3 regions of the Allobacillus sp. SKP2-8 genome follow, and region 1 is predicted to be linked to each of the others. Evidence: riboswitches for the same ligand, from Rfam matches in the RefSeq annotation. Region 1 holds a riboswitch; each other region holds the start of a gene.
What was found. Region 1 has a riboswitch for thiamine pyrophosphate ahead of thiT (energy-coupled thiamine transporter ThiT). Riboswitches for the same ligand answer to the same signal wherever they lie in the genome.

Region 1 (3,277 bases):
AATTTTTGCCGAAGTTAAAGTTAGCGAAACGGGCAGCAAGTCTAGGGTGTGTGCAAACTATTATCGGACCTCCACGAGTAACAAGCCATGTTGAATGTACGCCAGAAGAGCGTGCAGCGATGGGCATTCCGGAGGGCTTGATCAGGTATTCAGCAGGTATTGAAGACCCAGAAGATCTAATAGCTGATTTAGAGCAAGCATTTCAAGCATTGCCGGAAGAGCTTCTTACTGCAGAGGTGAATGAATAGACAGTTTGATTAATTGACGAAAAAAGCAGTTCAACGAAGGGAATGAGTCCTCTCTTGAACTGCTTTTTAATTTGATTTCATTAAGAATTTCCGTTCGTTTTCGGGAGTTGGTAGCATACATGTATCTTGACGTCCGAACCATTGATAACGATGGTGGGCGATACATGTATAGGCTTGATCACGAAGCGGTCGTGGTAAAAGTCTTAACAGATACAAATAATTCCAAGGTGCAGGGAGATGTTTCGCAATGCGGAGGGCTGCGGTAGATGTTGTATAGATTCGACCTGATTCAATAAGAACAATGCTATCTATATTTTTATTGTTTAATTGCTGCATCACTTTTCTGCCTAAATCACTTTGTAATGAAGCAAAACGGAATTGGTCCTGTGAATCCCGGTTGATTAAAAATTGGACGGCTCCGTTACAAAGGTTACAAACGCCATCGAATAGAATAATGGATTTATTCACTGAGCAATCCTCCATTCATCACCACAAGGGTTCTTCATGATCGCTAAGTTCAAACAAAAAGGGCATGGCTAAGTAGTAACCAATGAGAAAAGCGAATAAAAGAGGGATGGCTATTGTTAGAGGTACGTCAAAAAAACCCAAAATAGAAACGACAAAGGCACTGATAAATGCATAAAACATTCCTTTTTTTCTACTCCTTGCCGTGAAATAATTTGTTTTTGCACAATGTGGGCATCGTTTTCCAACACCTGTACTGGAAGCCATCCCCAAAGCTTCTTTATAGGTATATTCATAGCCACAATGTTTACATTGAAACATTCTATTCGCTCCCTATTTAAATAGTTTCCTCAGCAATTTCCCAGAACCTTTACCTGCAACACGCCTACCGACCCGTTTTCCTACACGTCCTTTTCTAACAGCATCGACATCATTCCAAATGCGAAGGAATTTATAAATTTTTGATTTTAAAGACATACGCCCATCTCCTTTATATTGTCATCAAGCGCACTAAAAATAAATATTTTCATTAATATCTTGAATAACGATATACTCTCTATCTTAAGTATACATCGTTTGTTGAATTTTCCCAAGAAAGCAACGTGGTTGGTCAGACCACCTTGAAGTTATATCTATTGTCAGTTATAATTAAAGTAACAAAAAAAGTGAATCGACAAGACCACAGGGGGAGCCAATGAGTTGGCTGAGATTGAGTGCGATGCTCTAAACCCTTTGAACCTGTTAGTTAGCACTAGCGTAGGGATGTGGCTTCAATGGTGCAATGCTGGGTGACCCATAATGAAGCCTCCCTAGGATTGCTTTTTTTGTTGTCTAAAAAGAGAAACAGAAGGGGAGGAATTATTATGAATCATAAAACATTGATGTTAGTGGAAATCGCGATCTTAACTACGTTAGCGTTTCTGCTCGACACGATACCAGGATTGCAATTTACCATTTGGCCTCAGGGTGGATCGGTATCATTTGCGATGATCCCGGTTTTTATTATTGCATTCCGTTGGGGGTTAAAAGCAGGACTTGCCTCCGGATTAATCTTTGGCGTATTGGATTTATTATTTGGAGGAACAGTAGTCCATTGGTTACAAGGATTATTGGATTACATTGTTGCCTTCGTTGGACTTGGGGTTGCCGGTGTGTTTGCTAGCGGCATCAGGAAAGGCCTAAGTAATAATGATCATACAAAAGTGTCTATGTTAATTATTCTCGGGACATTTATTGGCATGGCTATTCGGTTTATCGCACACTATTTAGCAGGGGTAATCTTCTTTGCTCATTTTGCGCCGGAAGATCAACCCGTATGGCTTTACTCATTAGTATATAATTCAACCTATTTAATTCCAGGTTTTATTTTATCTGCTATCATCATCATTATGCTCGTTATATCCAGACCACAACTTGTAGTACGCACAAGCTAAATGACAGAATATCCCTTTCCCAGCAAAGGGATATTTTTTATACCTATTATAGGTACCGTTCAAATAAGAACCTCTTAGAAAAATGGATTAGAATATTTGTTTCGTCGATGGCATGTACGTATAATTAACTGTAGAAGTCATAACAATGGAGGTTTAGAATCGTGAATACAGTGTATGATTTTTCCGTTGAAAAAATGAGCGGTGAGACCACAACTTTAGAGAACTATTCGAATCAAGTGATGTTAATCGTTAATACAGCAAGTAAATGTGGCTTTACGAATCAATTTGAGGGCCTGCAAAAGTTATATGAAACTTATCAAGATCAAGGTTTCGTCATCCTTGGATTTCCAAGTGATCAATTTATGAATCAAGAATTTGAAGATCAAGATGAGATCCTGAATTTTTGCCAAACGAATTATGGTGTATCATTTCCGATGCACACGAAGACAAATGTGAAAGGTAAAGAACAACATCCATTATTTCACTATCTAACGGAAGAAAAGAAAGGAATGCTTGGTGGCGAAATCAAATGGAATTTCACGAAGTTTTTAGTGAATCGTGAAGGAAAAGTCGTTGAAAGATACTCGCCTCAAACAAAGCCAGAAAAAATCGAAGCAGACATCAAGAAATATCTATAAGAATTGTAGCATGAGTTTTCGTTTTAAACGGCTTATGTACAAGTTGACCATACTTGAAGAAATCAACGAAATTCACCAAAAATATACCCCAGTTGGATAAGCTACCCTTTCCAACTGGGGTTTCTGTTGCGATAGATTAAATGATTTGATGGAAGATCAATATTAAAAATCTTTGTTGATATTTTTATCTTTAAAGAATAAAGCTTGCTCTGAAAACGATAACGTAAAGTGACCGCGTTTAATAGATAATTCATCTTTCATTTCGTCTATGATTTGTTCCAACGCATCTTCATCGTTATCCTTTTCTCCTCTGGAAAGAGTGAGACGAATAACTACGCCTGTATCTTGTCCCTTTAATGAAGGGATATCATCGTGGGATATATTCAGTTGCTCACCTACGTCTTTTGGATATGTCATCCACAATTCTTTAATAACGTCCTTCCCAAAGCTTTCCTTCAAACGAGGCATTAAGAAATCTTCTAATTCTTCTTCC
Region 2 (3,277 bases), on a different contig from region 1:
CCGGTTCGTTTGTGTAAATCCACCTAAGGCGGAAACGGCAATCGGAAAGAAACAGGCTAATGTAATGATGATTAACTTAGGTAGCGCATTGAATCCGAACCAGATCACAAGTAATGGGGCGAGAACGATAATCGGCATATTTTGAGAGATAATGATAAAGGGAAAAAACGTTTCTCGGACTCTCGGCATGAGATGTAATATCGTTGCTACCCCTAAACCAACTGTCGTCCCGATGAGAAAGCCTGAAACAGATAATGTTACAGTTGATTGTAGATGAGGCAAAAAGGTTGGAATAACGCTTTTCGCCTCCATCACAATATCGGAAGGAGCAGGGAGTAGCCATTCCTCAATGGAAAAAAGTCGTGTTGCTACTTCCCATAGCCCGATAAATAATAAGATGGCAAGGATTGGTCTCCATATTTGTTTCAGTAAACTCGTTTTCATTCGTATTTCTCCACGAGCTCATCCATTGTGATTCCTTCTGGTCGATAAGCAATTTTAACTTGGGAGATGACACTTGGAGCACCTAATGCTGACATTTTCTCATTCATTTTCTGTACAATTTGTAGTAGCTCCGACAATTCGCCTTCCATCGTTGTTTCCAATGGGTGTACGCTGTATTTCACATTGGTTGCCTCGATTACGGCAATTGCTTCTTCCACAAATGAATATACATCTTGATCGTCGACCTTAGGGATTATTTGAATACTTAACAAGGCATTTGCCATAAAAACACTCCTAGTTTCTGTAATCTATGAACCTACTTCTCTGGTAAAAACTCATTCGTAAATGCTTGATCAATATCTACTGCTTCATCGATAATGTCATTTTCTAATAAAAAGTCAGCAAATTTCTGCCATCTTTCTTGTTCTTGGATACCAAACTGTTCGGCATCATCTTTGTACCGAGGTGATAGCCATTCCTGACTGCGTTTCACCAGTTCCGGGTCAAGATCAGGTACTTCATCAATTAATACTTGTGCAGCTTCTTCTGGTTGCTCAATCGCAAACTCATACCCTTTCACAGCTGCATGTGTAAAAGCTTCTACCAACTCTGGATCTTCGGAGATCATCTTTTCATTAGTAGCAAGGATCGGTGTGTAGAAATCAAGTTTGTCGGAAAAGTCAGCGAGATAAACCATGTTTAAATCTACACCTCTTAGTTCTGCTTCAATTCCCGTCCAACCATAATAGACAAGTGAAAAGTCGACATCGCGTTCAACAGCAACGAAAAAGTCAGAGTCCCCCGTTGTAATGAAATCAACTTCTTCTACATCGGCATTATCATTTTTCATGATTGTTGTCATCATCGCTCTCTCAAGGTCAGAACCGTATGCTCCAAACTTTTTCCCTTCAAAATCTTTTGGCGAAGTAATCCCTTTTTCTACAGGGGAAGCATAACCGGCTGTATTATGCTGCATCACTGCTGTAATGGAGACGAGTGGAAGACCTTCCGAGCGCGCCTGTGTAAGGCCTTCTTGGTAACTAACCCCAAAGTCCGCTTTCCCGGCGGCTAGCAGCTGATTCACGCCAACTTCGCCAGGTAGTAAAATTTCAACATCTAGGCCTTGTTCTTCGAAATAGCCCTTTTCTTTTGCGACATAAATTCCTGTGTGGTTCGTATTCGGTGTCCAATCGAGTGCGAATTTTACAGGTGTTAGGTCAGCATTGCCTTCTTCGTCACTTCCATTACTTTCATCGTTTTGGCCACAAGCTGCTAAAAAAGCGATTCCTACAAACAAAATGATGCTCATCCATTTTTTCACGTAAATACCCCCATTTGTTTTCGTTATATGAGAAGGGTCCCTTTTAGAATAATCAGCATGCTCACACAAAATAAAAAGTGCGCTAAAGGGTGGTCCTTTAGCGCACAGGAATATATCTCATTTATGTGTAAATGATTCTAATGAAATGTTCCCTCCGCTGGTACCAACCAGATCAGGTTCAAAGGGTTAGTATTTCAAGAATACAATCTCAGCTAGCATCACTAGCTCCCCTACATATAACGTATGAAGTTTTTAAATTGCGTTACAATCCACAGTATGCCATAGGTAGAATGCGCTTGCAAATAAATATTTTGAAGAGAGGGAATTCGGGGAAATAATGACTTAGATTACTAGAGTTCTGAATCTGGGGCGTGAACGCCATGACGGTAATAATTTTTGTTTCAGAGATAAGTGAAGTAGACGAATGAATTCAGGAAGAAGCAATACATAAGCGGCTATCATCAGATGATAGCCGCTACTTATATTCTATAACAACGGTACAATTAGTCCTGCAATCAACAAAATGAGTGCTCCGCCAAGACGAGAGGCAATTTGAGCGAAAGGCATTAATTCCATTCGTTTGGAAGCTGATAGCACAGCGACATCGCCTGTTCCTCCCATATTAGCCATACATAAACCTGCAGTTATAGATGCTTCGATTGGATGGAAACCGACTAGTTTACCGAGTATACCAGCTCCAAGGGCTGCTCCAAACACCACGCTAAATACAAGTAAGATGTATTCTAGAGTTAAGGCATTAATCACAGCATTCAAGTCAGTATAAGCGACTCCAATACCAATTAGGAGTGCAAGTGTCCAGTTTTTTGCAACAAACTGATACCATTGGTTTGCCCCGGACTCGATAATCGGTGGTAACCAACCAGCGAGCTTGAATACGGCAACTGAAATGATCATTAGTGCATATGGGTGAAGTGGAATGAAGTTACCAAGCATTTGACCGATGATATAAAACGTTAAAGCTGCTAAGACTCCAATTCCCATTTCTCCAATGTTATACGTTATCTTTTTATTCTCTACATCAAATCCAGCCATTAATTGTCCGTTTCCTGTTAATGAAGGGAATTTATTACCTAACATATTTAATAATCCAGCGAAAATAATAGCTATGACGTTTCCTAGTGCTAATGCAGGCACCAATATCGAGATATAATAAGAAGGGTCATTACCCAAGATTTCTGAGTAAACCTGGGACATAGGGATTGCACCTGCTCCCATACCTCCACCCATGATAGGCATTGCAATTACTAAGATTGCATCTTTAAAACCGAAACCAATTACTAATCCAACAAATCCTGCTAAAATTATGGACCCTGCTACGGCTGCAAGAAGAGGTAGGGCAAACTTTACACCAGCATTTTTCAATGTTTCAGAGTTCATTCCTAGTATACTTCCTGTTATTAGTGCAGCGATATAAAAGTTTAGAAAGCCTCCTGATTTCATAAAGTCAGTAATAAGTGTAACCGTCTGATCAGGGATCAGATTAGCATATAC
Region 3 (3,277 bases), on a different contig from region 1:
TGGTTTTTATTTTTCTATCGGTGATTATTTCCGCTTCAGGAATATTAGGTGTTATGACCGTTGATAGTGGAATTAGTGTATCGATCAATGCGTTAACAGCTTCATCTTGCAAAAGCTTTGCCCCACCTTTAGCAATCATAACTGGATCAATGACAACATTGTCCCATTGGTAATGATGAATTCGCTCACTAACAGCCTCTATGATCTCACCCGAAAATAACATGCCCGTTTTCAATGCGTTCGTTCCCATGTCCTTACCGATTGCATCAATCTGCTCAACAATCCCATTTAAAGGTATCGGATAAACCCCATGAACGCCTAACGTATTCTGAGCTGTTACTGCAGTTATAATGGACATTCCATAAGCGTCTAACTCTTGAAAAGTTTTAAGATCTGCTTGAATCCCCGCTCCGCCACCACTATCTGACCCAGCAATCGTTAATGCTTTTGCGATAACCATAGTTCGGCTCCTTTATTTCGTAGTTCTTTCGATTTTACTAAGAACTTCATCGTCTTTTGTTACTTTCGAAAGTTGATTCAAAAATTCAATTTGAAAACTTCCTGGCCCCCTGTCTCCAACCAACTTTGCCGCTTTCTCTGCAGCAATACCATAAAAGGAAACAGCCGATGTAGCCGCTTCAAGAATATTGTTATTTACAGCAGCAAATGCACCAATCACTGAAGATAATAAACAACCACTTCCTGTCACTTTTATCAGTAAGGGATCACCATTTGTGACGAGATTTGTACCTTTATTATTTGAAATGACATCTACTTCACCCGTAATCACTACTGTACTGTTAAAGAGTTCTGAAGCTCTCTTAGCCAATTGTGTGACGTCTCCATCTCCCGAACGAGCATCAACACCTTTGATTTCCCATTGCTCACCCGTTAAATGAGCAATCTCAGCTGCGTTTCCTCTTAAAACTGTAACGTTTACATCATTTAAAATCTGCTTTGCTTTTGCAGTGCGGAAACTTGTTGCGCCTGCCCCCACAGGGTCTAAAATGACAGGATGATCTTTTTCGTTTGCCGCTTTGCCAGCTTCGATCATGGCATCAACTGTGTCTGTCGTTAACGTCCCTATATTTAGGACGACTGCTCCTGCAATCGAAGCCATTTCTGCAACCTCTTCAATCGCATTCGCCATGACCGGTGATGCGCCAACAGCTAACAATCCATTCGCCGTAAAATTTGTCACCACTTGATTCGTTATATTATGAACTAACGGGGTCTGTTCTTGTACGACCTTTAAATTCTTATACATGCTCGATTCCCTCCTGTTTTAATCCATCACTAGTCCGCCGTCTACGACGAGGTTTTGTCCAGTAATTGCTCGTGCCCAAGGCGAAGCGAAAAATAAAGCCGCATCAGCTAATTCCTCAGGCCTAGTTGCTTTTTGTAAAGGTGTGGTTGACTCAATAATTCCAAACACTTCCTCTGTGGTTACACTACTTGCATCCGTTTCTTTTAATAACCCGCCAGAGACCATATTGACAGTAATACCGTATTGACCTAATTCCTTCGCCATATTACGCGTAAATCCAATCATTGCCGCTTTACCCGTTGTATATTCGTGGTACGCAACGACTGGGTTTTGGACGAGATTCGTTCCAATGTTAATCACCCGACCAAACTGTTGCTCCTTCATGTCGCTTAAGCATGCTTGTATCGTGTTTAAAGATGCTTTAATGCTTCCTTCGAACTGTGTATTGAAACCATCCCAGTCGAGGGCAAATGCATTCTTTTGAGCGACTGGGTCAAAACGAAAATCTACCAATGCGTTATTCACAATCGTCGTAATCGGTGTACCAAAGTGTTCTACAGCCTTTTTGACCATTTCATCAACTTGTTCTGTATCACGGACATCTGCCTGTAGTGCAATAGCTTTTTCCCCCAACGTTGTTGATAGCTCCTCAGCTTTTTCTTTACTTTTAAAATAATTCACAACAACATTTGCACCTTGTTCAGCGAAAGTAGTGGCTAATTTAGCACCCACCCCTCTACTTGCTCCAGTAATTAATACAGTTTGTTTGTTTAGCTCCATAATATTTACCTCCATATTTATGTATTAATAGGGAAAATAAAAAACCAGATCACAAGGACCTGGTTTGGTAGTTAACATTTAAACTACTTCCCTACGCTGGCATGATCCAGATCAGGTCCTGAGGGTCAAAAAGTTTATCTTTTTTCTCAGCTTGAAACACAAGCTCCCCTAGTAGAAACAATTCATTTATTATTCTATTACTTTTCATTCTACACTTAACATTTAATATATTCAACTATTTGAATAGAATGATTACTACTGAATGAACAAATCTCTTCCAAATGAATTGAGTTATTGGTCGGTCAGTCTTTCTCTTCTTTCATCGCTTCCACTACGCGATCTTTTGGATCCCAGCAATTAAATTGGTACGTTGGTTTCGTATCAAAACCTAGTCTTTTACAATAAACTCGCCTACTCCCATCTTCAAATCGATCTATCCGAAAATGTTTACATGTGGCACAACAATGATAGCGATTGGTCATTCCGGACACCTCCATTTTTACTCATTGTATAGTGGCATATATGAATATCGATAAAAAGGTCTTTCTTTACAGCTTATGATATTCGTAATTAGTTAGATACTTGTATATATTACTGAAGCGACCAAGACAAATTTTGTTAAAAAGAGAATCCCAACCGGGTAACCGATTACCCTAATTTATTTAAGGCTTCATATACTCCATACATAACCTCTGAGCCGGTTTTACTTTGTCACCAATGATTAATTCATATAATCTAATACTAACTCAAAGCATCTTTCTTTTGTAAGTGTTGCTTGCGTAGCCACATGCTGCAACGATTCCATTGAACCACCTTCATATGTTAGTGATTCTTCTTTAGCGGTTTCATCTCTGTATTCTATCCATTCTCGTTGTTCATTTCTTAATTGGTCCGCCTGTTCTTTACTAAGTTTTTCCCTCAATACGCCGTAAATTTCATTTAGCTCTTTATCCCAAACTTCATATCTAAACACTTGTTCTTTCTCCATGTCTAATGTTGTCATAGCGTCGGAATTCTTTCGTAAAGTTTCCATCTCTTTTTCAACATCACGAAGTCTACTTAGATATTTCTCTTTATCATCCGTAGATTGGTCGCTTACATTTGTATTAGAACTTAATTGATAGAGTTCATACGTACCGTCTTGATACACTTTATAATAACCTAAGTTCCCTGTCTTCCCAGATACACGCAACGATATGTCGACCAATTGAACCGTATAATATGTACCCT

Region 2: another riboswitch for thiamine pyrophosphate. It lies ahead of FPQ10_RS08205 (ABC transporter substrate-binding protein); the one in region 1 lies ahead of thiT (energy-coupled thiamine transporter ThiT).
Region 3: another riboswitch for thiamine pyrophosphate. It lies ahead of FPQ10_RS11595 (3-oxoacyl-ACP reductase); the one in region 1 lies ahead of thiT (energy-coupled thiamine transporter ThiT).

What each region holds. Positions count from the first base shown of each region.
Region 1 is NZ_VMHF01000001.1:559,519-562,795, reverse strand. It holds gene FPQ10_RS02870 (cystathionine gamma-synthase family protein) at 1-248, shown strand, start outside; gene FPQ10_RS02865 (thiol-disulfide oxidoreductase DCC family protein) at 315-716, opposite strand; gene FPQ10_RS02860 (TIGR04104 family putative zinc finger protein) at 735-1,034, opposite strand; gene FPQ10_RS12910 (hypothetical protein) at 1,047-1,190, opposite strand; TPP riboswitch at 1,388-1,493, shown strand; gene thiT (energy-coupled thiamine transporter ThiT) at 1,577-2,146, shown strand; gene FPQ10_RS02850 (glutathione peroxidase) at 2,308-2,784, shown strand; gene FPQ10_RS02845 (hypothetical protein) at 2,947-3,277, opposite strand, start outside.
Region 2 is NZ_VMHF01000008.1:66,989-70,265, reverse strand. It holds gene FPQ10_RS08215 (ABC transporter permease) at 1-444, opposite strand, end outside; gene FPQ10_RS08210 (thiamine-binding protein) at 441-728, opposite strand; gene FPQ10_RS08205 (ABC transporter substrate-binding protein) at 761-1,765, opposite strand; TPP riboswitch at 1,898-2,007, opposite strand; gene FPQ10_RS08200 (2-hydroxycarboxylate transporter family protein) at 2,252-3,277, opposite strand, start outside.
Region 3 is NZ_VMHF01000020.1:23,941-27,217, forward strand. It holds gene thiD (bifunctional hydroxymethylpyrimidine kinase/phosphomethylpyrimidine kinase) at 1-460, opposite strand, end outside; gene thiM (hydroxyethylthiazole kinase) at 473-1,267, opposite strand; gene FPQ10_RS11595 (3-oxoacyl-ACP reductase) at 1,286-2,047, opposite strand; TPP riboswitch at 2,119-2,227, opposite strand; gene FPQ10_RS11600 (hypothetical protein) at 2,350-2,529, opposite strand; gene FPQ10_RS11605 (lysozyme inhibitor LprI family protein) at 2,769-3,277, opposite strand, start outside.